Regions from separate parts of the Paenarthrobacter sp. NEAU-H11 genome, predicted to be linked through region 4. Evidence: riboswitches for the same ligand, from Rfam matches in the RefSeq annotation. Region 4 holds a riboswitch; each other region holds the start of a gene.
What was found. A riboswitch is a leader RNA that binds a small molecule or an ion and turns the genes downstream of it on or off. The one in region 4 is predicted to bind S-adenosylmethionine.
Positions count from the first base shown of each region.

Region 1: linked by a shared signal. The riboswitch ahead of metX (homoserine O-acetyltransferase MetX) and the one ahead of ACQ3DC_RS06155 (DUF1737 domain-containing protein) in region 4 are both predicted to bind S-adenosylmethionine.
Region 2: linked by a shared signal. The riboswitch ahead of ACQ3DC_RS00910 (aminotransferase class V-fold PLP-dependent enzyme) and the one ahead of ACQ3DC_RS06155 (DUF1737 domain-containing protein) in region 4 are both predicted to bind S-adenosylmethionine.
Region 3: linked by a shared signal. The riboswitch ahead of metX (homoserine O-acetyltransferase MetX) and the one ahead of ACQ3DC_RS06155 (DUF1737 domain-containing protein) in region 4 are both predicted to bind S-adenosylmethionine.

Region 1 is NZ_JBNZGA010000023.1:24,328-30,224, forward strand. It holds gene ACQ3DC_RS20080 (MFS transporter) at 1-470, opposite strand, end outside; gene metX (homoserine O-acetyltransferase MetX) at 651-1,766, opposite strand; SAM riboswitch class IV at 1,779-1,894, opposite strand; gene ACQ3DC_RS20090 (bifunctional o-acetylhomoserine/o-acetylserine sulfhydrylase) at 1,993-3,318, opposite strand; SAM riboswitch class IV at 3,362-3,477, opposite strand; gene ACQ3DC_RS20095 (VOC family protein) at 3,643-4,281, shown strand; gene ACQ3DC_RS20100 (DUF222 domain-containing protein) at 4,465-5,897, shown strand, end outside.
Region 2 is NZ_JBNZGA010000001.1:192,500-198,396, reverse strand. It holds gene ACQ3DC_RS00920 (metal-dependent transcriptional regulator) at 1-340, opposite strand, end outside; gene ACQ3DC_RS00915 (class I SAM-dependent methyltransferase) at 405-1,163, opposite strand; gene ACQ3DC_RS00910 (aminotransferase class V-fold PLP-dependent enzyme) at 1,246-2,688, opposite strand; SAM riboswitch class IV at 2,724-2,837, opposite strand; gene hisN (histidinol-phosphatase) at 2,997-3,809, opposite strand; gene rsgA (ribosome small subunit-dependent GTPase A) at 3,858-4,973, opposite strand; gene aroA (3-phosphoshikimate 1-carboxyvinyltransferase) at 4,957-5,897, opposite strand, start outside.
Region 3 is NZ_JBNZGA010000015.1:64-5,960, reverse strand. It holds gene ACQ3DC_RS16725 (zinc-dependent alcohol dehydrogenase family protein) at 1-416, opposite strand, end outside; gene ACQ3DC_RS16720 (MFS transporter) at 515-1,897, opposite strand; gene metX (homoserine O-acetyltransferase MetX) at 2,078-3,193, opposite strand; SAM riboswitch class IV at 3,206-3,321, opposite strand; gene ACQ3DC_RS16710 (bifunctional o-acetylhomoserine/o-acetylserine sulfhydrylase) at 3,420-4,745, opposite strand; SAM riboswitch class IV at 4,789-4,904, opposite strand; gene ACQ3DC_RS16705 (VOC family protein) at 5,070-5,708, shown strand.
Region 4 is NZ_JBNZGA010000003.1:298,468-304,364, reverse strand. It holds gene ACQ3DC_RS06175 (DUF222 domain-containing protein) at 1-1,343, opposite strand, end outside; gene ACQ3DC_RS06170 (DUF1905 domain-containing protein) at 1,442-1,831, shown strand; gene ACQ3DC_RS06165 (O-succinylhomoserine sulfhydrylase) at 1,864-3,072, opposite strand; gene ACQ3DC_RS06160 (rhodanese-like domain-containing protein) at 3,073-3,483, opposite strand; gene ACQ3DC_RS06155 (DUF1737 domain-containing protein) at 3,480-3,758, opposite strand; SAM riboswitch class IV at 3,771-3,885, opposite strand; gene ACQ3DC_RS06150 (hypothetical protein) at 4,170-4,424, opposite strand; gene ACQ3DC_RS06145 (TetR/AcrR family transcriptional regulator C-terminal domain-containing protein) at 4,690-5,400, shown strand; gene ACQ3DC_RS06140 (pyridoxamine 5'-phosphate oxidase family protein) at 5,428-5,892, opposite strand.

The sequences.
Region 1 (5,897 bases), on a different contig from region 4:
GGGCTGTGCTCGGCGACGAGGAGCACGGCGCCGCCCCATTCGCCGCCCACCGCGAAGCCCTGGACGAAGCGCAGGAACACCAGCAGCGCCGGTGCCCAGTAGCCGATCTGCGCAAACGTCGGCAGGCAGCCCATGAGGAAGGTGGCAACACCCACCAGGATGATGCTCAGCTGCAGCAACTGCTTGCGGCCGAATTTGTCGCCGAAGTGGCCGAAGACGATGCCGCCGATGGGTCGGGCAACGAAGCCGACGGCGTAGGTGACGAAGGCTGCGATGATGCCGTCAAGCTCGGTTCCGGAGTTGGGGAAGAACATCTTGCCGAACACCAGCGTGGCGGCGGAGGCGTAGAGAAAGAACTCGTACCACTCAACCACGGTGCCGGCCATGGAGGCCGTGACGACTTTCTTCAGGCCTGTGGCCTTGACGTCGGTTTCCTCTGGCCGCCGCGCGGCGGACTTTTCCGTACTCATTGATGAACTCCTTCGGCGTCTTCTTCGACACCACTGGGACAGTCTGTGGCGGAGACGTGTGATTTTGGCCACGAACCGCCGGGTCCCAACGAGTATGGTCCGCCTGAACGCCAAGCTCAACGGCGAATCATGCAGAGGCTATCTGCATAAATGCACAAAAGTGTGCCTGCGAGGGCGGCCTTAGGCCGAGAGGTGCACCCGAAGCTGATGGCCCAGCTGGCCTATTTCCGTCAGGAAGCCGTCATGGCCGATCGGCGCCTCAATGACATGCACGTCCACTTCTCCCGGCAGGGCCGCGGCAAGTTCGCGGGACTGGGACGGGAAATACAGCCGGTCCGAATCCACGGCGGCCACGAAGAACCTGGCGGTGGATCTCGCCAGGGTCTCGGTCAGGGTCCCCCGGTCCCGGCAGATGTCATGGCTCATCAGCGCCTCGGTGAGGGCGATATAGCTGTTTGCGTCGAAGCGCTTCACGAGCTTGCTGCCCTGGTGATCCAGGTAGCTTTCCACCTGGTAACGGCCGCGGGCGGCCAGCGCCTCGCCCTTCAGGGGCGACTCCGGCGCCTGGGGTTCCCGGCCGAAGCGGCCCTCCAGTTCAGCGGCGGACCGGTAGGTGATGTGGGCGATGCGCCGGGCAAGTGCCAGCCCGGCTTCGGGGCAGGGCCCGCCGTAGTAGTCGCCGCCGTTGAAGTGGGGGTCCTGCCGGATGGCCAGGGTCTGGGCCTGCGCGAAGGCGATCTGTTCTGCCGTGCTCGCGGCGCCCACCGAGATGACGGCGCAGCGCTGCACCCTCTCGGGGTAGGTCACGGCCCACTCAAGGGCGCGGGCGCCGCCCATGGATCCGCCCAGGACCGCGAACCAGCTGTTGATGCCCAGCTGGTCAGCCAGCCGGGCCTCCGCCACCGTACTGTCACGCAGGGTAACCAGGGGGAAGCGGGAGCCCCAAGGGGTTCCATCCGGGGCGGCCGACGACGGCCCCGTGGAGCCGTAGCAGCCGCCCACGATGTTGACGGACACCACGAAGAACTTGTCCGTGTCCACGGGAGCGCCGGGACCGGCCAGCTGTTCCCACCAGCCTTCTTCGTCCGTGTCGCCGCGGGTCACGTGGGTGCTGCCGGTCAGGGCGTGCTCGATCAGGATGGCATTGCTGGCATCGGCGTTGAGCGTGCCCCAGGTTTCGTAGGCCAGAGTGACGTCCGGGAGGTATCCCCCGGCTTCAAGTTCCAGCCCCCCAATGGAGGCATAGCGGACAATTCCGTGCTCGGGGACGGTGGTTCGGGTGACGGTAACCGTCATGGCAAGACCTCTTCTACGCGCTTGCCCGCCGTCGAATGACCGGCAGGCCAGGTCTTCACCCGGGGCACCCCACCGCGGAAGGAGGGTTGCCGGCCAGCAAGCCGGGGCTGTCACTGGCACTCATGACCTGGTACGAGTGTACGAAACAGCCCCGCCCTGCTGCCAAGAGTGTGACTGGTTGTGACTTCCCCGGCGTGCCGCCGTCTCGGGTTCTATGTGTGTCCGGCTAGGCCCCGGTCGCGTCCTTTGCTGCCCGAAAGCCCGCTTCGAGGTCCGCCAGGATGTCATCGATGTGTTCGATTCCCACCGACAACCGGACCAGGCCGGGGGTCACGCCGGCGACGGCCTGCTGCTCCGGGGAAAGCTGGCTGTGGGTGGTCGACGCCGGGTGGATGACAAGGGATCGGACGTCGCCGATGTTTGCCACGTGGGAGTGCAGCTCCAGCGCGTCAACGAAGCGCTTGCCGGCCTCGGCCCCGCCAGCCAGGTTGAAGGAGACAATCGCGCCCGTGCCCTTGGGCCCGTACTTGCGGCCCCGCTCGTACCACGGACTTGAGGGCAGCCCCGCGTAGGCGACGGATTCGACGTCGTCCCTTCCTTGCAGCCAGCGCGCCACTTCCGTGGCGTTGGCAACATGGCGTTCCACCCGCAGGCTCAACGTTTCCAGGCCCTGGGCGATCAGGAACGCGTTGAACGGGGAGACGGCGGAGCCCAGGTCCCGGAGCAGCTGGACGCGGGCCTTGAGGATGTAGGACAGGTTGGCGCCCAGGGCACCGTCCTTGCCGAGGTCCCGGGCGTACACCAGCCCGTTGTAGGTGGGATCCGGGGTGTTGAAGCCCGGGAACCTCGCTGGGTCCTTGCCGAAGTCGAACTTTCCGGAGTCCACGATCACCCCGGCAATCGCGGATCCGTGGCCGCCCAGGTACTTGGTTGCGGAATGGACAACGATGTCCGCTCCCCATTCCAGCGGCCGGATCAGGTACGGGGTGGACAGGGTGTTGTCCACGATCAGGGGCACGCCGGCATCATGGGCGATGCCTGACACGCCCTCGATGTCCAGGACGTCCTGGCGGGGGTTGGACACCACTTCGGCGAAGAAGAGCTTGGTGTTTGGCTGGACCGCGTCACGCCACTGGTCCAGGTTGTCCGGGTCCGCCACGAAGGTCACGGAAATGCCGAACTTCTTCAAGGTGTGTGCGAACAGGTTGTAAGTCCCGCCGTACAGGCTGGGGCTGGCAACGATATGGTCCCCCGCCTCGGCGATATTGAGGACAGCGAAAGTCTCTGCTGCCTGTCCTGAACTCAGCAGGAGTGCTCCCAATCCGCCCTCAAGGCTGGCGATCCGCTGTTCCACGGCATCCTGGGTGGGATTGCCGATGCGGGTGTAGATCGGCGCCAGTTCAGCGAGGGCAAAACGGTTGGCGGCGCTTTCCGCGCTGGGGAATACGAAGGACGTGGTCTGGTAGATAGGGAGTGCACGGGCGCCGGTGGCACTGTCCGGCTCCTGTCCTGCGTGGATCTGGCGGGTTTCAAAAGACCATCCGTTGGACAACTAAGGCTCCTCTGACATGGGCCCGGCATGCTGTAGGCACCGCGGGCCGCGCTTGCCATCCGGCCGTTGCCGGACAGCCAGGTCCTCATCCGGGGCACCCCACCGCGGATGGAGGGTTGCCGGCCAGCGAGCCGGGGCTTGGCGCTGGCACTCATGACCTGAGCCCAGTGTAGGAACATGAAACCGGCGCGGGACAGGATTGTGACGAACATAGTCCCCCTGATCTCCGCCCGGGAATAGGTTGAAATCAGGGGTCCCGGATGGAAAATCCTGGTAAGGGTACCCTTAGCTGAGAGGCCGATCACAAAGTGCCAAGATGTTGGCATGCGCATGGATCACGTCTCTTACGCCTGTGAACACGATGGCCTGGCTGCCACCACCGAACGTATTTCCTCTGCCCTCGGCGTTGAGGCAGTGAAGGGCGGGGTGCACCCGCGGTTCGGAACCCGGAATATGATCATCCCGCTCGCGGGGCACAAATACGTCGAGGTGGTGGAGGTCCTGGACCACCCCGCTTCCGACAAGGCCCCTTTCGGGCAGGCTGTGCGTGCACGGTCTGCCGCGGGCGGCGGCTGGATGGGCTGGTGCGTCGAGGTGGACGACCTGGCTCCCTTTGAGGAGCGGCTGGGCCGCTCCGCCGTCAACGGAAACCGCAAGTTCCCTGATGGCCGCGAATTGGTCTGGAAGCAGATTGGCATCCTGGGCCTGATTGCCGACCCCCAGGTTCCCTACATGCTCAAGTGGGAGGGGGATCCGTCCCTGCACCCGTCCAACGCCTACGAGAGCAACGTCAAGATGAGCTGCCTCACCATTGCCGGTTCCGCAGCCCGGGTTACGGAGTGGCTGGGCGAACCCGTCGAGAAGCCGCTGGAGGACGTCGCTGTGGAGTGGGTGGCTCCGCACGGAACCCCCGGAATCCTCTCGGTAACTTTCGAGACCGGCAACGGGGCCGTCACCATCTGACCCTTACCTTGGTTACCGTGCCGGCAAGCCCGGCACGGTGTGGGCCCCGTGCCCTCCTCGTCTTCGGCCGCCATCAGCAGGTGACAACGGCGTCACCTGCCGATGGCGGCCGAATCCATTTCCGAAGCAGACTCTCCAAACCCGGCCCCCAATAATGTCGTACCCTCCCGCGATGATGTTGGTATGGGAAAAGCGGCGGTGGCGAAGGCGTTTGCGGACATGAATGCCGCTCTTGCCGTGCTCATTGCCGAGGCGGACGGGTGCGGTTCTGAACCTTTTTCCGCTGCTGACCCGCTGGCCGGGCTGGCCGACGGGTGCCTGGACATCCTTGCCGGGGCCGCCGGGGTCCAGGCCAGGGTGGCGGGGCTGGTGGCCAAAACAGCAGGGACATACGCCGAAACCGCCCGGGCCGCCGCCCCGCCGGACCCGCCCGTGCAGGCGCTCGAAAGGGCTATCGCCGCCGAGATCAGCTGTGTCATGGCCATCGGTGACCGGGCAGCCGGAGCCCTGCTGGCCCGCTCCCACGCCCTGACCACCTCCCTGCCCCGGACCCTCGCAGCCCTGCACAACGGAACCATCTCCTGGCAGCACGCCACCGTCATGGTGGACGAGGCCGCCACCCTTGACCCCGCCGGCGCCGCCGCCCTGGAAGCCCACTTCCTGGACCCGGACACACCAAAACCCGCCACCGCCGCCCCGATCGGGGAGATCCCCGCGTACAGGTTCCGGGCCAAGGCGCGCACCTGGCGCGAACGCCACCACGCCGACTCCATCGAACAACGCCACGCCCAAGGGGTTTCGGACCGGCGGGTCGAATACCGGCCCGACCAGGACGGGATGGCCTGGCTCTCCGCCTACCTGCCCGCCCACCAGGCCACGGCCCTCTGGAACAAGCTCACCGCCCTCTCCCGGACCATGCAGGGGCCGAACGAGCACCGCACCCTCACCCAGCTCCGGGCGGATAGTTTCGCCGAAGGGCTCCTCAACAGTGGCAACACTACCGGCGTTACCGGTGCAGCCGGTGCTGGCGACGGCGGCGAGGGAACCGGTCCAAGCCAAGCGCCAGTCCGGGCCGAGGTGCTGGTCACCGTGCCCGTGTTCGCCCTGCTGGGCCTCACCGGGGAACCGGCCATGCTGGACGGGTACGGCCCCATCCCGCCCTCCATGGCCCGGGACCTCGTCGCGACCGGGGCGGATTCGTTCCACCGCGTCCTGGTCGATCCGCGGGACGGGGCGCCCCTGGAAATCGGCCGCACCAGCTACCGGGTCACCAAAGCCATGCGGAACTGGCTCAGGCTAAGGGACGGCAAATGCCCCTTCCCCGGCTGCAGCAACCACTCCCTCGACAACGAAGCAGACCACCTCCTCGCCTGGCACAACGGCGGCACCACAGGAGTCTCGAACCTCGGCCAGCCCTGCCCGAAACACCACAAACTCCGCCACACCAGCAGCTGGAAACCCACCCCCGCCACCACAACCGCACCACCCGGCTGGACCTCACCCACCGGCCGCCACTACACAAGCGAACACCAGGACTGGGAACCACCCAAGTGGCCAGATCGGGCTGCGGAAGTGAAACGCCTGGAAGGATCAATCGCAGGCTGTACGGACTTCGC
Region 2 (5,897 bases), on a different contig from region 4:
TGTCCGAGACGGCATGCTCCAGCAGTTCGGCTTCGTCGTGCACCTCGTCCCAGCTGTACCCCAGCTGCTGGACGAGGTACGTCTCGATCAGCCGGTGGCGCCGCACCATGGAAAGGGCAAGCCGGAGACCGGCGTCCGTGAGCCTGATGGCACTGTACGGTTTGTGGTCCACCAGGCCCTGGTCCTTCAGCTTGCGGACCATTTCCGATACGGAGGAATTGGCCACGCCAAGGCGCTGCGCCAGCTGGGAGGACGTGATGGGCTTGTCCTGCCATTCGGTGAATGAGTAGATGACCTTGACGTAGTCCTCGATGGAGGAGGAGGGCGCGCTGGTCTTCACGGGATCAAGCCTACCGGCTCGCCGCCGCCATGCGGGGACTGGCGGGGCCGGCGGTGGAGGGCACTCATGCCCTCACCGCCCGCCAGGCCAGGGTGAGGTATGGCAACTCCAGGTCTTCGTCCGGCGCATGTCCGAGGTGCTCATGCAGGTACCAGTCGAGGTTCGCCAGTACCTTCGCCCGGGTGGCCTCACCCGCACGGAGGTAGTAGCTGCGCGACTTTGTCAGCTCCATCAGGTCGGTGGTGGTGACGGAGTCCTGCCAGTGCGTCAGGTGGTCCTGCAAGCCCTCGAACTCAGGCCCCACCAGCGGCCGGAAACCGGGTTTGTAGACGTCCCCGGCATGCATGATCCTCGAGAGCCGGTGGACCCAGGGGACGGACGTGTCCAGCTGGTTCCACACCAGGCCAAGCGTTCCCCCGGGGCGGAGGACGCGGGCCAGTTCCGTGCTTGCCCGCAGCGCATCGCACCAGTGCCAGGCCTGCGCCACGGTGACGACGTCGAACGCTGAGTCAGGCAGGCCGGTGGCCTCCGCGGTGCCCAGGACAGCCGCGGCGCCGGGATAATGTTCCGCCAGCTGTCCGAGCATGTCGGCTGAGGGGTCCACCGCCGTGACGGACAGCCCCAGCCGCAGCAGCAGTTCAGTGAACTTGCCCGTGCCGGCACCAACGTCGAGCGCGTACCGGGCGCCCGGAGGTACCAGCCACTGTGCTGTCTCAGCGGGATACCCGGGCCGCACCTGCTGATAGTGCCTACCGCCATCCTGGAAGCTCTGGCCCAGCTCCCGCCGCCGGCCGTGATCCAGCCTGGGGCCACCCCGTGCCACGCGTGGCCTCCTTCGTTGGGTCTCGTTGCTACCTTCCGAATTTACCGTACCCGCCCGGGCGTGGCTGAGCGCACGCCGCAGGTCAGTCGTCGATGCAGGGGGCGGCGCCGGCCGTTCCCGGGGTGTTGGGCGCCCAGTGGGGGTAGGTGCGCTTGTCGTTGGCGGGAACCCAGCGGCCCGCGTCCACCACGTAGTCCCAGCCGAGCCCCTTGGTCCGCAGGTCCCGGATGCCTGCCAGCAGACGCTCGGCATCGTCAAGCCGGGATCCCACGCCGAAGCTGGCACGGAGGGATCCGGACGGCAGCCCCAGCCGCTTCAGCAGCGGGTGGGCGCAGAAGCGGCCGTCACGCAGGCCCACGCCATGCTCTGCCGACAGGTACGCCGCCACCAGTCCGGCGTCGTAGCCTTCGACCGAGAAGTTGACCACGCCGATGGTGTCCGTATCCGGGTTGGTGTCCTGAAAGATCTGGTGGACGGTCACGCCGTCGATTCCCTGCAGGCCCTCCACCAGGTAGGAGCGGATGGCCGATTCGTGCGCGTGCCAGCGGTCCTGGTCCAGCCCCGCGATGACCTGCGTTGCGCGGGCCAGGGTGGCCGCTCCCAGCACGTTCGGTGATCCGCCCTCGTGGCGGGCCGGGCCCGTTGCCCAGCTGACGCCGTCGAGCCTTGCCTCCTTGACGGCGCCGCCGCCGGCAAGGTGCGGTGTTCCGGCGTCGAGCCAGTCCGGCCGGCCCACCAGCACACCGGCGCCAAAAGGCGCGTAAAGCTTGTGCCCCGAGAAGGCGATGTAGTCGACGTCGTCAGCGGTGATGTCGATGCGGCGGTGCGGCGCCAGCTGGGCCGCGTCCACCACGATCCGTGCGCCGTGCTCGTGGGCGAGTGCGGCGAGGGCACGGACGGGAAGGATCTCGCCCGTGACGTTCGACGCGCCGGTGACGGCGAGCAGGCTTACCCCGCCGTGCTGCAGTTCGGCACGCACGGCCTCAATGGTTCCTGCGATGGTGTCGTCCGCCACGATGCTGCGGTGGGGGACACCCTGCCATGGCAGCAGGTTGGCGTGGTGCTCAATGTCGAGGTACAGGACGTCGCCGTCAGCCCGGCCGTTCGTGACGGGCAGGCAGCCGGCCAGCAGGTTGAGGGAGTCGGTGGTGTTCCGGGTGAAGATCACGGAATCGTCCGGGCGGCCGCCCACGAACTCCCGGACGATGGCACGGGCATTCTCGTAGACCGAGGTGCTGATCTGGGAGGCGTAGCCGGCTCCGCGGTGCACGCTCGCGTAGAACGGCAGGATTTCATTGAGGTAGGCGGACACCACGGAAAGCGCCGGCGCGGACGCGCCATAGTCCAGGTTCGCGTACCGGACGTGCCCGCCATGGATCAGGGGAGCCTGGATTTCGGCGCCCGTGACTGCCGCCAGGGGACGGCCGGCTGCGGCGTGGCGCTGGTCGAAGAGGGCGTCCTGTCCGGGCTGTGCTGCGGCGTCAGGCTGGATTGCGGCGTTGGGGGAGACGGTGGCTGTTGTCACAGAGACCTCACTTTGGAACAGGACTCCGCTGGGGGAATCCGCGCTTGCCGCATCCGTTCCGGACCGGCCTGGTCGTCACCCGGGGCACCCCACCGCGAATGGAGGGTTGCCGGCCAGCAAACCGGGGTTTAGCGCTGGCACTCGTGACCTGGTTAAGAGCGTAGGACATAGCCCGCGCAGGCTAAAAGCCGGCTGGAATGTTAAGGCCATTGTTACGCGCAGTTGAAAAGGTCCGCTTTTGCCGAAGATAACGACGGCGGGCGCCTCCTTTCGGAGGTGCCCGCCGTTGATTATTCGGAAGAGGAGGGTCAGAGGAGGTCGTCCAGGTCCGGGTTCAACCGGCGCAGCACCTCCGAGTGAAGGATGGAATTCGTGGCCAGTGCGTTGCCGCCGAACGGGCCGTCCTCACCTTCCAGCGATGTGAACCGGCCGCCCGCTTCAACCACGATGGGCACCAGGGCGGCCATGTCGTAGAGGTTGAGCTCGGGCTCGCAGGCGATATCCACCGAGCCTTCCGCCACCATGCAGTACGACCAGAAGTCCCCGAATGCCCTGGTACGCCACACGTCCTCCGTGAGGCCCAGGAATTCGTTGAGGTTACCGCGCTCCTTCCAGCCGCCAAGGCTCGAATAAGACAGGGAAGCGTCGGACAGTTTGGACACGTTGGACACGCGGAGGCGGGTTGCGGCTGCCAGGGAACGTCCCATATAGGCGCCCATGCCCTTGGCCGCCCACCAGCGCTTGCCCAGTGCAGGGGCGCTCACCACGCCCACCACCGGCTCGCCTTCGTCCACGAGGGCGATCAGGGTGGCCCACACCGGAACGCCGCGGACGAAATTCTTGGTGCCGTCGATGGGATCGATGATCCACCGCCGCGCACCATGGCCGGTGCTGCCAAACTCCTCGCCGAGTACGGCATCGCGCGGACGGGAACGGGAGAGCTGGCCGCGGATGGCCTCCTCGGCCGCCTTGTCGGCATCGGTGACGGGCGTCAGGTCCGGCTTGGTCTCGATGTGGAGGTCCAGCGCCTTGAAGCGGCTCATTGTCTGGTCGTCCACTGAGTCGGCCAGGACGTGGGCCAGGCGCAGGTCATCGTTGTAGCTCGAAGCGGGTTGGATCATGGTTCCAAACTACCGTCTGCGCGCCGTTCTGCCGGGAACCGGGCCCCGTCAGTTAACGCTGCCCAGCTCCTTGGCCTCCTGGGCTTCCATTCGGGGGTCCGTCCCCAGGAGCCGCCGCAGGGAGGCCAGCCTTGCTGAACCGGTGGGTCCGGCATGGCCTCCCGCTACCCACGCGTCCAGCCCACAGTCCACGGCGGTGGCTGTGTGCTTGCAGCCGCGCTCGCAGTCATCCGTGCCGGGGGAGAGGTCCGGGAAGGAGCGCAGGATCCGGTCCGGGTCCACGTGGGCCAGGCCGAAGGAGCGGATGCCGGGGGTGTCGATGATCCAGCTGCCGGACGGCGCGTCAGCGAGGCGCAGGGCGAGGGCGGACGACGACGTGTGCCTGCCCCGGCCGGTCACCGCGTTCACCCCTCCGGTGGCCCGTTCGGCCCCGGTCAGCGCATTCACCATGGTTGACTTGCCCACGCCGGAATGCCCCAGCATCACGGTCACTTTCCCGCCGAGGTGGGTCCGGAGCTCCGCGACGGCGGCCCTGTCCAGGCGGGCGGAGAGCCCGTCGTCGGAGCGGGCATCCACGCCCGAGGCCTGCGCATCCGCCGTCCGGCTGATGATCACGGGGAAGTCCAGGTGGGTGTAGTTGGCCAGCAGCTCCGCAGGATCCTTGATGTCCGCCTTGGTGACCAGCAGGATCGGCTCGATACCGGCGTCGTAGGCGGCCACCAGGGCGCGGTCGATGAAGCCAGTCCGTGGCTCGGGGTTGGCAGCGGCCACCACAATGACCAGTTGGTCCGCATTGGCCACCACGGCGCGTTCCACGGGATCAGTGTCATCGGCGCTGCGCCGCAGGAGCGTTTTGCGGTCCTGGATTTTCACCAGCCGCGCCAAAGTGTCCGGCTCGCCGGAGACGTCACCCACGAGTGAAACGAAATCCCCCGCCACCACCGGGTTCCTTCGCAGTTCCCTTGCCCTGGCGGCAATAACCACACGCTCGTTGCCCGAGTCCTCACCCACCACAGCCCTGTAACGGCCCCGGTCAACCGTGATGATCCGGCCGGTGACGGCGTCGTCGTGGCTGGGCCTGTCCTTTGTGCGGGGCCTGGAGCCCTTTTTGCTGGGCCGAATCCGGACGTCGGATTCGTCCCAGGAGTCAGTGCTCCGCGCCACCGCTGGAACCTTCCGCCCCCGCCTCGGGGGTGCCGTCCTGCGCAAGCATGTCCGCCCACAACCGGGGGAAGTCCGGCATGGTCTTGGCGGTGGTGGCGATGTCCTCCACCTCGACGCCCTCCACGGCCAGGCCGAGGATGGCTCCGGCGGTAGCCATGCGGTGGTCCGCGTAACTGTGGACGACACCGGCGTGCAGCCTGGCAGGACGGATCACCAGGCCATCGCTGGTTTCCTCAGCGTCACCGCCGAGCCGGTTGATTTCGGCCACCAGCGCGGCAAGCCGGTCCGTTTCGTGTCCCCGCAGGTGGGCAATGCCGCTCAGCCGCGACGGCCCGTCCGCCAGTGCACACAGGGCGGCTACGGTGGGGGCCAGCTCGCTGGTGTCGGCGAAGTCCGCGCCCTTGATGGCCGGTCCGCCCGTGACTGTCAGGACGCCGTCGTGCAGGGTGACGTCCGCGCCCATCCGGGCGAGGATGCTGCGCCAGAGGTCACCCACCTGCTGCGTTTCCTCGGGCCAGCCGGGGATCCGCACGGTGCCCCGCGAGGCCAGGGCCGCTGCGAGGAACGGCCCGGCGTTGGACAGGTCCTGCTCGATCCGCTGGTCAAACGCCCGGATGGGTCCCGGGCTGACAACCCAGTGGTTGGGAACGGAGTCGTCCACGGCAACACCGGCCCCACGCAGGACGGCCACGGTCATGTTGATGTGGTCGAGGCTGGGCACGGGTTTGCCCACGTGTTCCAGGTGCAGCCCCTCGGTGAACCGTGCCCCCACCAGGAGCAGCGCCGAAACGAACTGGGAGGAGGCGCTGGCGTCGATTACCAGGTGGCCGCCGCGGACCTCACCCGTGCCATCCACCACAAACGGCAATGACGACGGCGTGCCGCCCTCCGTGGAGGAAACGGCCACTCCCAGCGACTTGAGTG
Region 3 (5,897 bases), on a different contig from region 4:
ATCCGCTCCCCCGCGGGCGTGCGCAGCAGCGCCTCGCCGTGCAAAAGGTCACCGGAGCCGTTGACCTCGGCGGCCCGGTGGCAGAGCGCGGGCCGCCCCGCCCGGCAGGCACGGCAGGCACCGCAGCTGGGGACGAAGACGAGGACCACATGGTCGCCGGGGGAAACGTCCGTGACGCCCTCACCAACCGTGGCAACCCGTCCCACCGCCTCATGCCCCAACGCCATGGGAAGCGGCCTGACGCGGGATCCGTCCACCACGGACAGGTCCGAGTGGCACAGGCTTGAGTAGGTGATGGTGACGCCCAATTCACCGGCCCGGGGCTCGGGCCGGTCGAGGTCCTGCACCACCAGGGGCTGCGCTTCGGCATAGCTGGTGCCAGGAGGAACTGTGGAATAGAGGACTGCTGCTCGCATGGTGTTCCTGACTTTATGTTGGTGGACAGGCAGCTGCCCGGGCCTGCGTGGCCGCAGGTCCGGGCAGTCGGGTTGCTCTGTTTGTCGTTTGGCCGTGCCTACTTCTTGGCGGCGGCCAGAAGGTCGGCGGTGCCCTGGGCGTCGGCGGCGTCGACATCATGAAGCGAGATGCCGCGGGTTTCCTTGAGGAAGTACACCGAAATAGCGGTCACCACACAGGCGCCCAGGAGGTAGAAAGCCACCGGAACGGACGAGCCGAAGCTGCCCAGCAGCGAGCTGGCGATGATGGGCGCCAGCGAGCCGGCCACGATGGAGGTCACCTGGTAGCCGAGGGAAACGCCCGAATACCGCATCCGGGTGGGGAACATTTCCGCCATGATGGACGGCTGCCCGGCGTACATGAGGGCGTGGAACAGCAGGCCGATGGTGATGGCCGCCAGGATAACCATGTCATTGCCGGTGTCCATCATGGGGAACGCGAAGAAGCCCCAGGTTCCGGCGAGGATTGCACCGGCCATGTACACCGGGCGGCGTCCCAGGGCATCGGACATCTTGCCCACCAGCGGGACTGAGCAGAAGTGGATGAAGTGCGCCACCAGGAGGAGGAGCAGGATACGGGAGGTGTCCGTCTGCACAACCACCTTCAGGTAGGTGATGGAGAACGTGACCACAAGGTAGTAGAGGATGTTCTCCGCGAAGCGCAGGCCCATGGCGGTGAAGACGCCGCGCGGGTACCGACGGAAGACTTCGGCAACACCGTAGCCCTTGTTCTCGACCGTGACTTCCTTGCGGGCCTCGAGGAAGATCGGAGCGTCCTGGACCTTGGTGCGGATGTAGTAGCCGATGATCACGATCACTGCGGAGAGCCAGAAGGCTACGCGCCAGCCCCAGCCGAGGAAGGCTTCCTGGGAGAGGGTGGAGGACAGGGTGAACAGCACGGCGGTGGCGAGCAGGTTGCCCATGGGGACAGCGGACTGCGGCCAGCTTGACCAGAAACCGCGGGACTTGTTCGGGCTGTGCTCGGCGACGAGGAGCACGGCGCCGCCCCATTCGCCGCCCACCGCGAAGCCCTGGACGAAGCGCAGGAACACCAGCAGCGCCGGTGCCCAGTAGCCGATCTGCGCAAACGTCGGCAGGCAGCCCATGAGGAAGGTGGCAACACCCACCAGGATGATGCTCAGCTGCAGCAACTGCTTGCGGCCGAATTTGTCGCCGAAGTGGCCGAAGACGATGCCGCCGATGGGTCGGGCAACGAAGCCGACGGCGTAGGTGACGAAGGCTGCGATGATGCCGTCAAGCTCGGTTCCGGAGTTGGGGAAGAACATCTTGCCGAACACCAGCGTGGCGGCGGAGGCGTAGAGAAAGAACTCGTACCACTCAACCACGGTGCCGGCCATGGAGGCCGTGACGACTTTCTTCAGGCCTGTGGCCTTGACGTCGGTTTCCTCTGGCCGCCGCGCGGCGGACTTTTCCGTACTCATTGATGAACTCCTTCGGCGTCTTCTTCGACACCACTGGGACAGTCTGTGGCGGAGACGTGTGATTTTGGCCACGAACCGCCGGGTCCCAACGAGTATGGTCCGCCTGAACGCCAAGCTCAACGGCGAATCATGCAGAGGCTATCTGCATAAATGCACAAAAGTGTGCCTGCGAGGGCGGCCTTAGGCCGAGAGGTGCACCCGAAGCTGATGGCCCAGCTGGCCTATTTCCGTCAGGAAGCCGTCATGGCCGATCGGCGCCTCAATGACATGCACGTCCACTTCTCCCGGCAGGGCCGCGGCAAGTTCGCGGGACTGGGACGGGAAATACAGCCGGTCCGAATCCACGGCGGCCACGAAGAACCTGGCGGTGGATCTCGCCAGGGTCTCGGTCAGGGTCCCCCGGTCCCGGCAGATGTCATGGCTCATCAGCGCCTCGGTGAGGGCGATATAGCTGTTTGCGTCGAAGCGCTTCACGAGCTTGCTGCCCTGGTGATCCAGGTAGCTTTCCACCTGGTAACGGCCGCGGGCGGCCAGCGCCTCGCCCTTCAGGGGCGACTCCGGCGCCTGGGGTTCCCGGCCGAAGCGGCCCTCCAGTTCAGCGGCGGACCGGTAGGTGATGTGGGCGATGCGCCGGGCAAGTGCCAGCCCGGCTTCGGGGCAGGGCCCGCCGTAGTAGTCGCCGCCGTTGAAGTGGGGGTCCTGCCGGATGGCCAGGGTCTGGGCCTGCGCGAAGGCGATCTGTTCTGCCGTGCTCGCGGCGCCCACCGAGATGACGGCGCAGCGCTGCACCCTCTCGGGGTAGGTCACGGCCCACTCAAGGGCGCGGGCGCCGCCCATGGATCCGCCCAGGACCGCGAACCAGCTGTTGATGCCCAGCTGGTCAGCCAGCCGGGCCTCCGCCACCGTACTGTCACGCAGGGTAACCAGGGGGAAGCGGGAGCCCCAAGGGGTTCCATCCGGGGCGGCCGACGACGGCCCCGTGGAGCCGTAGCAGCCGCCCACGATGTTGACGGACACCACGAAGAACTTGTCCGTGTCCACGGGAGCGCCGGGACCGGCCAGCTGTTCCCACCAGCCTTCTTCGTCCGTGTCGCCGCGGGTCACGTGGGTGCTGCCGGTCAGGGCGTGCTCGATCAGGATGGCATTGCTGGCATCGGCGTTGAGCGTGCCCCAGGTTTCGTAGGCCAGAGTGACGTCCGGGAGGTATCCCCCGGCTTCAAGTTCCAGCCCCCCAATGGAGGCATAGCGGACAATTCCGTGCTCGGGGACGGTGGTTCGGGTGACGGTAACCGTCATGGCAAGACCTCTTCTACGCGCTTGCCCGCCGTCGAATGACCGGCAGGCCAGGTCTTCACCCGGGGCACCCCACCGCGGAAGGAGGGTTGCCGGCCAGCAAGCCGGGGCTGTCACTGGCACTCATGACCTGGTACGAGTGTACGAAACAGCCCCGCCCTGCTGCCAAGAGTGTGACTGGTTGTGACTTCCCCGGCGTGCCGCCGTCTCGGGTTCTATGTGTGTCCGGCTAGGCCCCGGTCGCGTCCTTTGCTGCCCGAAAGCCCGCTTCGAGGTCCGCCAGGATGTCATCGATGTGTTCGATTCCCACCGACAACCGGACCAGGCCGGGGGTCACGCCGGCGACGGCCTGCTGCTCCGGGGAAAGCTGGCTGTGGGTGGTCGACGCCGGGTGGATGACAAGGGATCGGACGTCGCCGATGTTTGCCACGTGGGAGTGCAGCTCCAGCGCGTCAACGAAGCGCTTGCCGGCCTCGGCCCCGCCAGCCAGGTTGAAGGAGACAATCGCGCCCGTGCCCTTGGGCCCGTACTTGCGGCCCCGCTCGTACCACGGACTTGAGGGCAGCCCCGCGTAGGCGACGGATTCGACGTCGTCCCTTCCTTGCAGCCAGCGCGCCACTTCCGTGGCGTTGGCAACATGGCGTTCCACCCGCAGGCTCAACGTTTCCAGGCCCTGGGCGATCAGGAACGCGTTGAACGGGGAGACGGCGGAGCCCAGGTCCCGGAGCAGCTGGACGCGGGCCTTGAGGATGTAGGACAGGTTGGCGCCCAGGGCACCGTCCTTGCCGAGGTCCCGGGCGTACACCAGCCCGTTGTAGGTGGGATCCGGGGTGTTGAAGCCCGGGAACCTCGCTGGGTCCTTGCCGAAGTCGAACTTTCCGGAGTCCACGATCACCCCGGCAATCGCGGATCCGTGGCCGCCCAGGTACTTGGTTGCGGAATGGACAACGATGTCCGCTCCCCATTCCAGCGGCCGGATCAGGTACGGGGTGGACAGGGTGTTGTCCACGATCAGGGGCACGCCGGCATCATGGGCGATGCCTGACACGCCCTCGATGTCCAGGACGTCCTGGCGGGGGTTGGACACCACTTCGGCGAAGAAGAGCTTGGTGTTTGGCTGGACCGCGTCACGCCACTGGTCCAGGTTGTCCGGGTCCGCCACGAAGGTCACGGAAATGCCGAACTTCTTCAAGGTGTGTGCGAACAGGTTGTAAGTCCCGCCGTACAGGCTGGGGCTGGCAACGATATGGTCCCCCGCCTCGGCGATATTGAGGACAGCGAAAGTCTCTGCTGCCTGTCCTGAACTCAGCAGGAGTGCTCCCAATCCGCCCTCAAGGCTGGCGATCCGCTGTTCCACGGCATCCTGGGTGGGATTGCCGATGCGGGTGTAGATCGGCGCCAGTTCAGCGAGGGCAAAACGGTTGGCGGCGCTTTCCGCGCTGGGGAATACGAAGGACGTGGTCTGGTAGATAGGGAGTGCACGGGCGCCGGTGGCACTGTCCGGCTCCTGTCCTGCGTGGATCTGGCGGGTTTCAAAAGACCATCCGTTGGACAACTAAGGCTCCTCTGACATGGGCCCGGCATGCTGTAGGCACCGCGGGCCGCGCTTGCCATCCGGCCGTTGCCGGACAGCCAGGTCCTCATCCGGGGCACCCCACCGCGGATGGAGGGTTGCCGGCCAGCGAGCCGGGGCTTGGCGCTGGCACTCATGACCTGAGCCCAGTGTAGGAACATGAAACCGGCGCGGGACAGGATTGTGACGAACATAGTCCCCCTGATCTCCGCCCGGGAATAGGTTGAAATCAGGGGTCCCGGATGGAAAATCCTGGTAAGGGTACCCTTAGCTGAGAGGCCGATCACAAAGTGCCAAGATGTTGGCATGCGCATGGATCACGTCTCTTACGCCTGTGAACACGATGGCCTGGCTGCCACCACCGAACGTATTTCCTCTGCCCTCGGCGTTGAGGCAGTGAAGGGCGGGGTGCACCCGCGGTTCGGAACCCGGAATATGATCATCCCGCTCGCGGGGCACAAATACGTCGAGGTGGTGGAGGTCCTGGACCACCCCGCTTCCGACAAGGCCCCTTTCGGGCAGGCTGTGCGTGCACGGTCTGCCGCGGGCGGCGGCTGGATGGGCTGGTGCGTCGAGGTGGACGACCTGGCTCCCTTTGAGGAGCGGCTGGGCCGCTCCGCCGTCAACGGAAACCGCAAGTTCCCTGATGGCCGCGAATTGGTCTGGAAGCAGATTGGCATCCTGGGCCTGATTGCCGACCCCCAGGTTCCCTACATGCTCAAGTGGGAGGGGGATCCGTCCCTGCACCCGTCCAACGCCTACGAGAGCAACGTCAAGATGAGCTGCCTCACCATTGCCGGTTCCGCAGCCCGGGTTACGGAGTGGCTGGGCGAACCCGTCGAGAAGCCGCTGGAGGACGTCGCTGTGGAGTGGGTGGCTCCGCACGGAACCCCCGGAATCCTCTCGGTAACTTTCGAGACCGGCAACGGGGCCGTCACCATCTGACCCTTACCTTGGTTACCGTGCCGGCAAGCCCGGCACGGTGTGGGCCCCGTGCCCTCCTCGTCTTCGGCCGCCATCAGCAGGTGACAACGGCGTCACCTGCCGATGGCGGCCGAATCCATTTCCGAAGCAGACTCTCCAAACCCGGCCCCCAATAAAGTCGTACCCTCCCGCGATGATGTTGGTATGGGA
Region 4 (5,897 bases):
CCGCTGGTGTGGCGGAGTTTGTGGTGTTTCGGGCAGGGCTGGCCGAGGTTCGAGACTCCTGTGGTGCCGCCGTTGTGCCAGGCGAGGAGGTGGTCGGCTTCGTTGTCGAGGGAGGGGTTGCTGCAGCCGGGGAAGGGGCACTTTCCGTCCCGCAGCCTGAGCCAGTTCCGCATGGCTTTGGTCACCCGGTAGCTGGTGCGGCCGATTTCCAGCGGTGCCCCGTCCCGCGGGTCCACCAGCACCCGGTGGAACGAATCCGCCCCGGCCGCGACGAGGTCCCGTGCCATCGAGGCCGGGATGGGGCCGGCCCCGTCCAGCACCGCCGGCTCGTCCGTCAAGCCCATCAGGGAAAACACGGGCACGGTGACCAGCACCTGCGGCCGAATCGACGACGACGGGCCGGGACCTGCCACCTCCGCGCCGCCGGAACTTCCCGCGTCACCGTGCCCGGCACTGGTTGCCTCGCTGTTTGCGGTAACCCGGGAGATGTTCCCGCCGCCCAGGAGCGCCTCGGCGAAATTGTCGGCCCTGAGCTGGGTCAGGGCGCGGGCCTCGTCCGGGCCCTGCATCCCCCGGGAAATGGCGGTCAGCCGGTTCCAGACCGCGGACGCCTGGTCCGCGGGCAGGTAGGCGGCCACCCAGGCCATCGCATCATTATCCGGCCAGCACTCCACCCGCCGGTCCGCCAGGGACTTGGCGTGCCGCTTCTCCAGGCTCTCCTGATGGTGCCGCTCCCGCCACCCCCGCGCCTTGGCCCTGAACCGGTACGCCGGCATCTCCCCCACCGGGCACCCGCGGACCGCCCCCGGGGCGTCCGGGTCCAGGAAATGGGCCTCCAGGGCCGCCGCCCCGGCCGGGCCAAGCCCGACGGTCTGGTCCACCATGGTCCGGGCATGCGCCCAGGAAATCGTCCCGCCCTGCAGGGCGGCCAGGGTCCGGGGCAGCGACGCGGTCAAGGCATGGGCTTCAGCCAGCAAAGCACCGGCGGCCCGGTCACCGATGGCCAGCGCACACCCGACCTCCGCCACCAGGCTCCGGTCCTGCGCCGCGGCCTCATGAGGGGACCCGGGCGGAGGATTCATCGCCTTCGTCGCCCCGGCAAGGGCCGCCGCGGCCACTGCCTTCACCGCCGCCAACTTCGCTTCCGACCGCGCCACCCCACCCAGGACATCCAACGCCGCATCAGCAACCCGCTGCAACGGATCATCAACGCCCCCGCCACGGCCACCGGAAACGGCAGGCCCGCCCGCGGCAAGGCCTCCGCCAGCCAGCGCAGCCATAAACGCAGCAACAGAAGCGTCAACCGCTTCCTCCCCCTGCACCACCGCCGCGTTCGATTCCATACCCCCATCATCGCGAGGGGGTCCGACATTATTAGGCCCTACGACGGCCTTCCGGAAAATACTTTTGAAGTTTTTTGTGCCACCTATTCGAGGAAGCGGTGCCCTCGCCTTCCGGGACAAAAGACGTCGGCCGCAAGTGCGGCAAGCTGTGGCGTCTCGCCAACGTCCCGTGCCATACTCAGCGCGTGGCGGCGTCGTATTCCTTCAAAGCAGGCCTGTGGCGCTATCCCGGGGAAGCCGGCTGGCATTTCCTGACCCTGCCGGCGGACGTCGCGGACGATATCCGCGCGCGCAGTTCCGGCCACAGCAAAGCTTTCGGTTCGGTAAAAGTGGCGGCGGATATTGCCGGCCACGCGTGGCAAACCTCGCTCTTCGCGGATACCGGGACCGGCACATACCTCTTGCCCGTCAAGAAGGACATCAGGGCCAAGGCCGAGATTAGCGACGGCGACGAAGTGGCCGTTCGCCTTTCCCTGCAGAATCCTTGAGGCCATGGCCCCGGGGTGCCGCGGCCGGCGCGCTAGATCTGCTTAAGTGCCTGCTCCAGGTCGCCAATCAGGTCGTCCACGTCCTCCAGCCCCACCGAAAGCCGCACCACGCCGTCGCTCAGCCCAATGGCGGCCCGGCCCTCGGGTCCCATCGCGCGGTGCGTGGTGGTGGCCGGGTGGGTGATGAGCGACTTGGCATCGCCAAGGTTGTTGGAGATGTCGATGATCCGCAGGCCGTCCAGCAGCGCAAACGCCGCGTCCTTGCCCGAGCGGCCGCCGGAGGGGGCGAGTTCCAAGGTGAGGACAGTGCCGCCGGCGCTCATCTGCTTTACGGCCAGCTCGTACTGCGGGTGCGATTTCAGGAGCGGGTACTTCACCCAGCTGACGGCAGGCTGTTCCTCCAGCCATTCCGCGAGGCGCAGGGCTGACGCCGAGGAGTGGTTGACGCGCAGCGCCATGGTCTCGAGGCCCTTGGTCAGGACCCAGGCGTTGAACGCGGACAGTGCTGGTCCGGTGTGGCGCATCAGCTGCTTCACCGGCCCGTCAATGAACTCCTTGGTACCCAGGATGGCGCCACCAAGCACCCGGCCCTGGCCGTCGATGTGCTTGGTGCCCGAGTAGACAATCACGTCGGCGCCGAACTGCCCGCACCGCTGCAGCAGGGGGGTGGCAAAAACGTTGTCGACGACAACGGTCGCCCCGGCAGCGTGCGCCAGGTCGCTCACCGCAGCAATGTCCACGATCTCCTGCATGGGATTGGACGGCGATTCGAAGAAGACGGCGGTGGTGGGCTCGGAGAGCGCTTCACGCCACTGCTCCAGGTCAGGGCCGTCCACGAAGACGGTCTCCACGCCCCAGCGCGGCAGGATTTCGTTCAGGATCACAAAGCACGAGCCGAAGAGTGAGCGGGCGGCAACCACCCGGTCCCCGGCCGCCAGCAGCGCACCCAGGGCGGTGAAAACCGCGGACATGCCGGACGCCGTCGCGAAGCACGCCTCGGTCCCCTCAAGCAGGCGGAGCCGTTCCTGGAACGTGGCCACGGACGGGTTGCCGTAGCGCGAGTAGACAAAGCGTTCGTCCTCGCCCGTAAAGGCCCGCTCCGCAGCGGCGGCGGATTCGTACACGAAACCGGAGTTCAGGAAGACAGCTTCGCTGGTCTCCTGGAAGTTGGTGCGGTCCAGCCCGCCGCGGACGGCCTGGGTGTCGGGGCTCCAGCCGGCGGCGTCTTCGTTGAAGGTCACTTAGTTCTTTCCCAGGTTGGTCGGCAGGCCGCGGTTCTTCCAGCCGTTGACGGTACGTTCTCCATAACGGTCCGGTTCACCCTCAAAGCCTTCCAGGACGTTGTAGGAGGTGAAGCCGGCCTGCGTGGCGGCGATAGCGGCCGCGATGGAACGCTGGCCGGAACGGCACAGGAACACCAGTTCGGTTGACTTGTCCTCGGGCGCCTGTTGGCTAAGGTCGGTGATGAAGTCGGGGTTGGGGATTCCGCCCGGGAAGGTCCACTGGATGAACAGCGGATCGTTCTCGGTGGCCTTGGTGTCGGGAATGCCGATGTGGGCCCATTCGCCCTCCGTGCGCACATCCACCAGGATGGCGCCCTGCTCGAGCTTTTCCCAGGCCTCCTGCGGGGTCAGGTCTCCGGCGTAGCTCATGCGTGGCCCTCGCCGCCGAAGTCAAGGTCATCACCGGCGGACTCGAGGTCGTCAACGGCATCTGCCACGGCAGCGTCCGCGGAAGCGATGGCTGCCGGCAGGACTACCGCCTGCGCCACGATCACACTGCTGCCGTTGAAGGTTGCCGCCGGGCTGCCATGGAGGACATAGCCTTCCGCCAGCGCGGCGGAGATCCGCTCGCAAAAGGCGCGGTCATCCGGCCCGCTGATGAGGCGGTACGACAGTTTCTCTTCAGGGGCAGGTGCGTCAGACACGACGATCTCCTTCTCTCACGCTTGCAGCTCGAATGGGTCGATATGCCGAGTGTTCACCTGAGGCACCCCGCCGCGAAAGGAGGGTTGCCGACCGGCCAGTCAGGGCTTGGCGCCGGTACTCATTACTCCCCAAAAACGTAACACTTGCCGCCCGCGGCCGCACCGCCGTCGTCGTCATGTTGCGTAACTGAAGTACGCAGGGCGCCGCAGTGGAGCCAAGTGCCGTCCGGCACCTTCACCTAAAGTACGACGGCGGCTCCTCCTTGGGTGTCCGGGGGTGGGGCCCGGGGGAGCGGCAGGATCAGGCTGATGCAGCAGCAGGGAGCGCGCCTAAGCGCGCTTAAGAAGGAACGGCGTGGACCCTGTGCCCCAGGCACGTGGTCCACGCCGTATTCGTTTTGATGCCGTTGCTTAGACGAGGCCCGGGTAGCTTGCCAGGATGTAGTCGGCAGCGGCGGGGCCTTTCATGCGCAGCCCCTTGCGGCCGTGCCTGATGCGGCAATTCATGGCTATCCAGAAATTGGACTCCAGGCCGGGCTTCTGCTGGTTGATGAAGCACCAGCTGGTGTACAGGCCGTAAAGGCGGTCACGGTCGAGGGTGGCGTCCGAGGCCTGGTCAATGTAGGTGGCTTCTTTTAGAAAGAGATCGAACTGCGAATGCGCCATGACGGCTTCCCTTCGCTAAGTGCGGTGGTGCCGCCGTTCGGCTACAGCAGCGAACCTCAATGCCGTGCACGGGGCATGGAGTGTTGATGAAGCCCGCGGAAATCAAGAACTAGTTGAAACCGGGGGCTACTAGTTGAAATCAAGGGCTACAGGGCGGTGTCACTGCCGCATCTACAATGTAGACTTTACTCGTAGACAACGGATTCGGCAAGCGAATGGATTACCTACCCGGGTAAAGGGCTTGCCGCCTTCCAGGACGGAAATCATGGCTTCCCCGAAAGTCCAGTCCCCCACCGGGCCGGCCCAAAAGCAAAAGCTGAGCAGGGAGCTGGTGCTGACCAAGGCGCTCGAAGTTGTTGACGCGGAAGGCTTGGAGGCGCTGACCATGCGCCGCCTTGGCCAGGAACTGGGCCGGGATCCGATGAGCCTCTACCGCTATGCGGAGAACCGCGCCGCGCTGCTGGACGGCGTCACCGAACTGGTGCTTAACGAACTCACCATCCACCCCGACGATCCCGATTGGAAAGCCCAGCTGCGCCGCATCGCACACGACCTTCGGAGCCTTGCGCTCCAGCACCCCAATGTGGTGCCGCTGCTCGTGACCAGGCCGCTCTCCACCCCGCTGGGGCTGCGGCCGCTGGGCACGCTGCGTCCCCTCGAGCAGATCCTGTCCCTGCTGATTGGGGCAGGGTTCAGCCCGTCGGACGCCCTCCACGTCTACCGCGCCTACTACGGCTTCCTCTACGGCCACATCCTGAACGAGCTGCAGGAATTCGTTGTGGACCCGGAGGAAAACGAAGTGCTGCTGCGGCTGGGACTGCACCGGTTGCCTGCCAAGGAGTTCCCGCGGCTGCGTGCGCTGGCCCCCGCCCTGGCGGACTACGAAGGATCCACGGAACTTGACCAGGGGCTCAGCATCCTGCTCTCCGGCCTTGAAGCCCAACTGTCCCTTCAGGACGCAGGGCCAACCGGCTAGCCTGGCCGGACAGGCATTCCGGCCGGGTTATTCGAAAGAGGCCCGCCGCTTGTCCTGCTGCCGCGTGGCCCAGACGTCCGGCCGGTTCACCTTGAAACGGCGGCCGGTCAAAGCACGGGCTGTCAGCCGGATGTAGTTTGCCTTTTCTCCCGGCTGCCATGGCTCCAGCCCCAGGCTGTCCACGGCGTCCTTGTCCGCCTGGTCCTCGATGATCGCCGTATCGCCGCGCAGCACCACGCTCCAGGCCTCTTCGGTATGGGGATCGTAGCCGTCGATCTCCAAGGCGGCAGGCCTCTCTGTCAGGGCACTCCACAGCTTGGTGACGCCGGCCGTACGGAACGCGATGCTGCGGCGGTGCACCACGTAGTTGATTGGAAAGATCTCGGGGTGGCCGTCAACCACCAGTGCAAGGCGGCCGACAGTGTCATTGGCCAGGAGTTCCCAGCATTCGTCAAAGGTCAGGTTGTCATTCGGCTGCGTCTGCGAGTCCATGAACC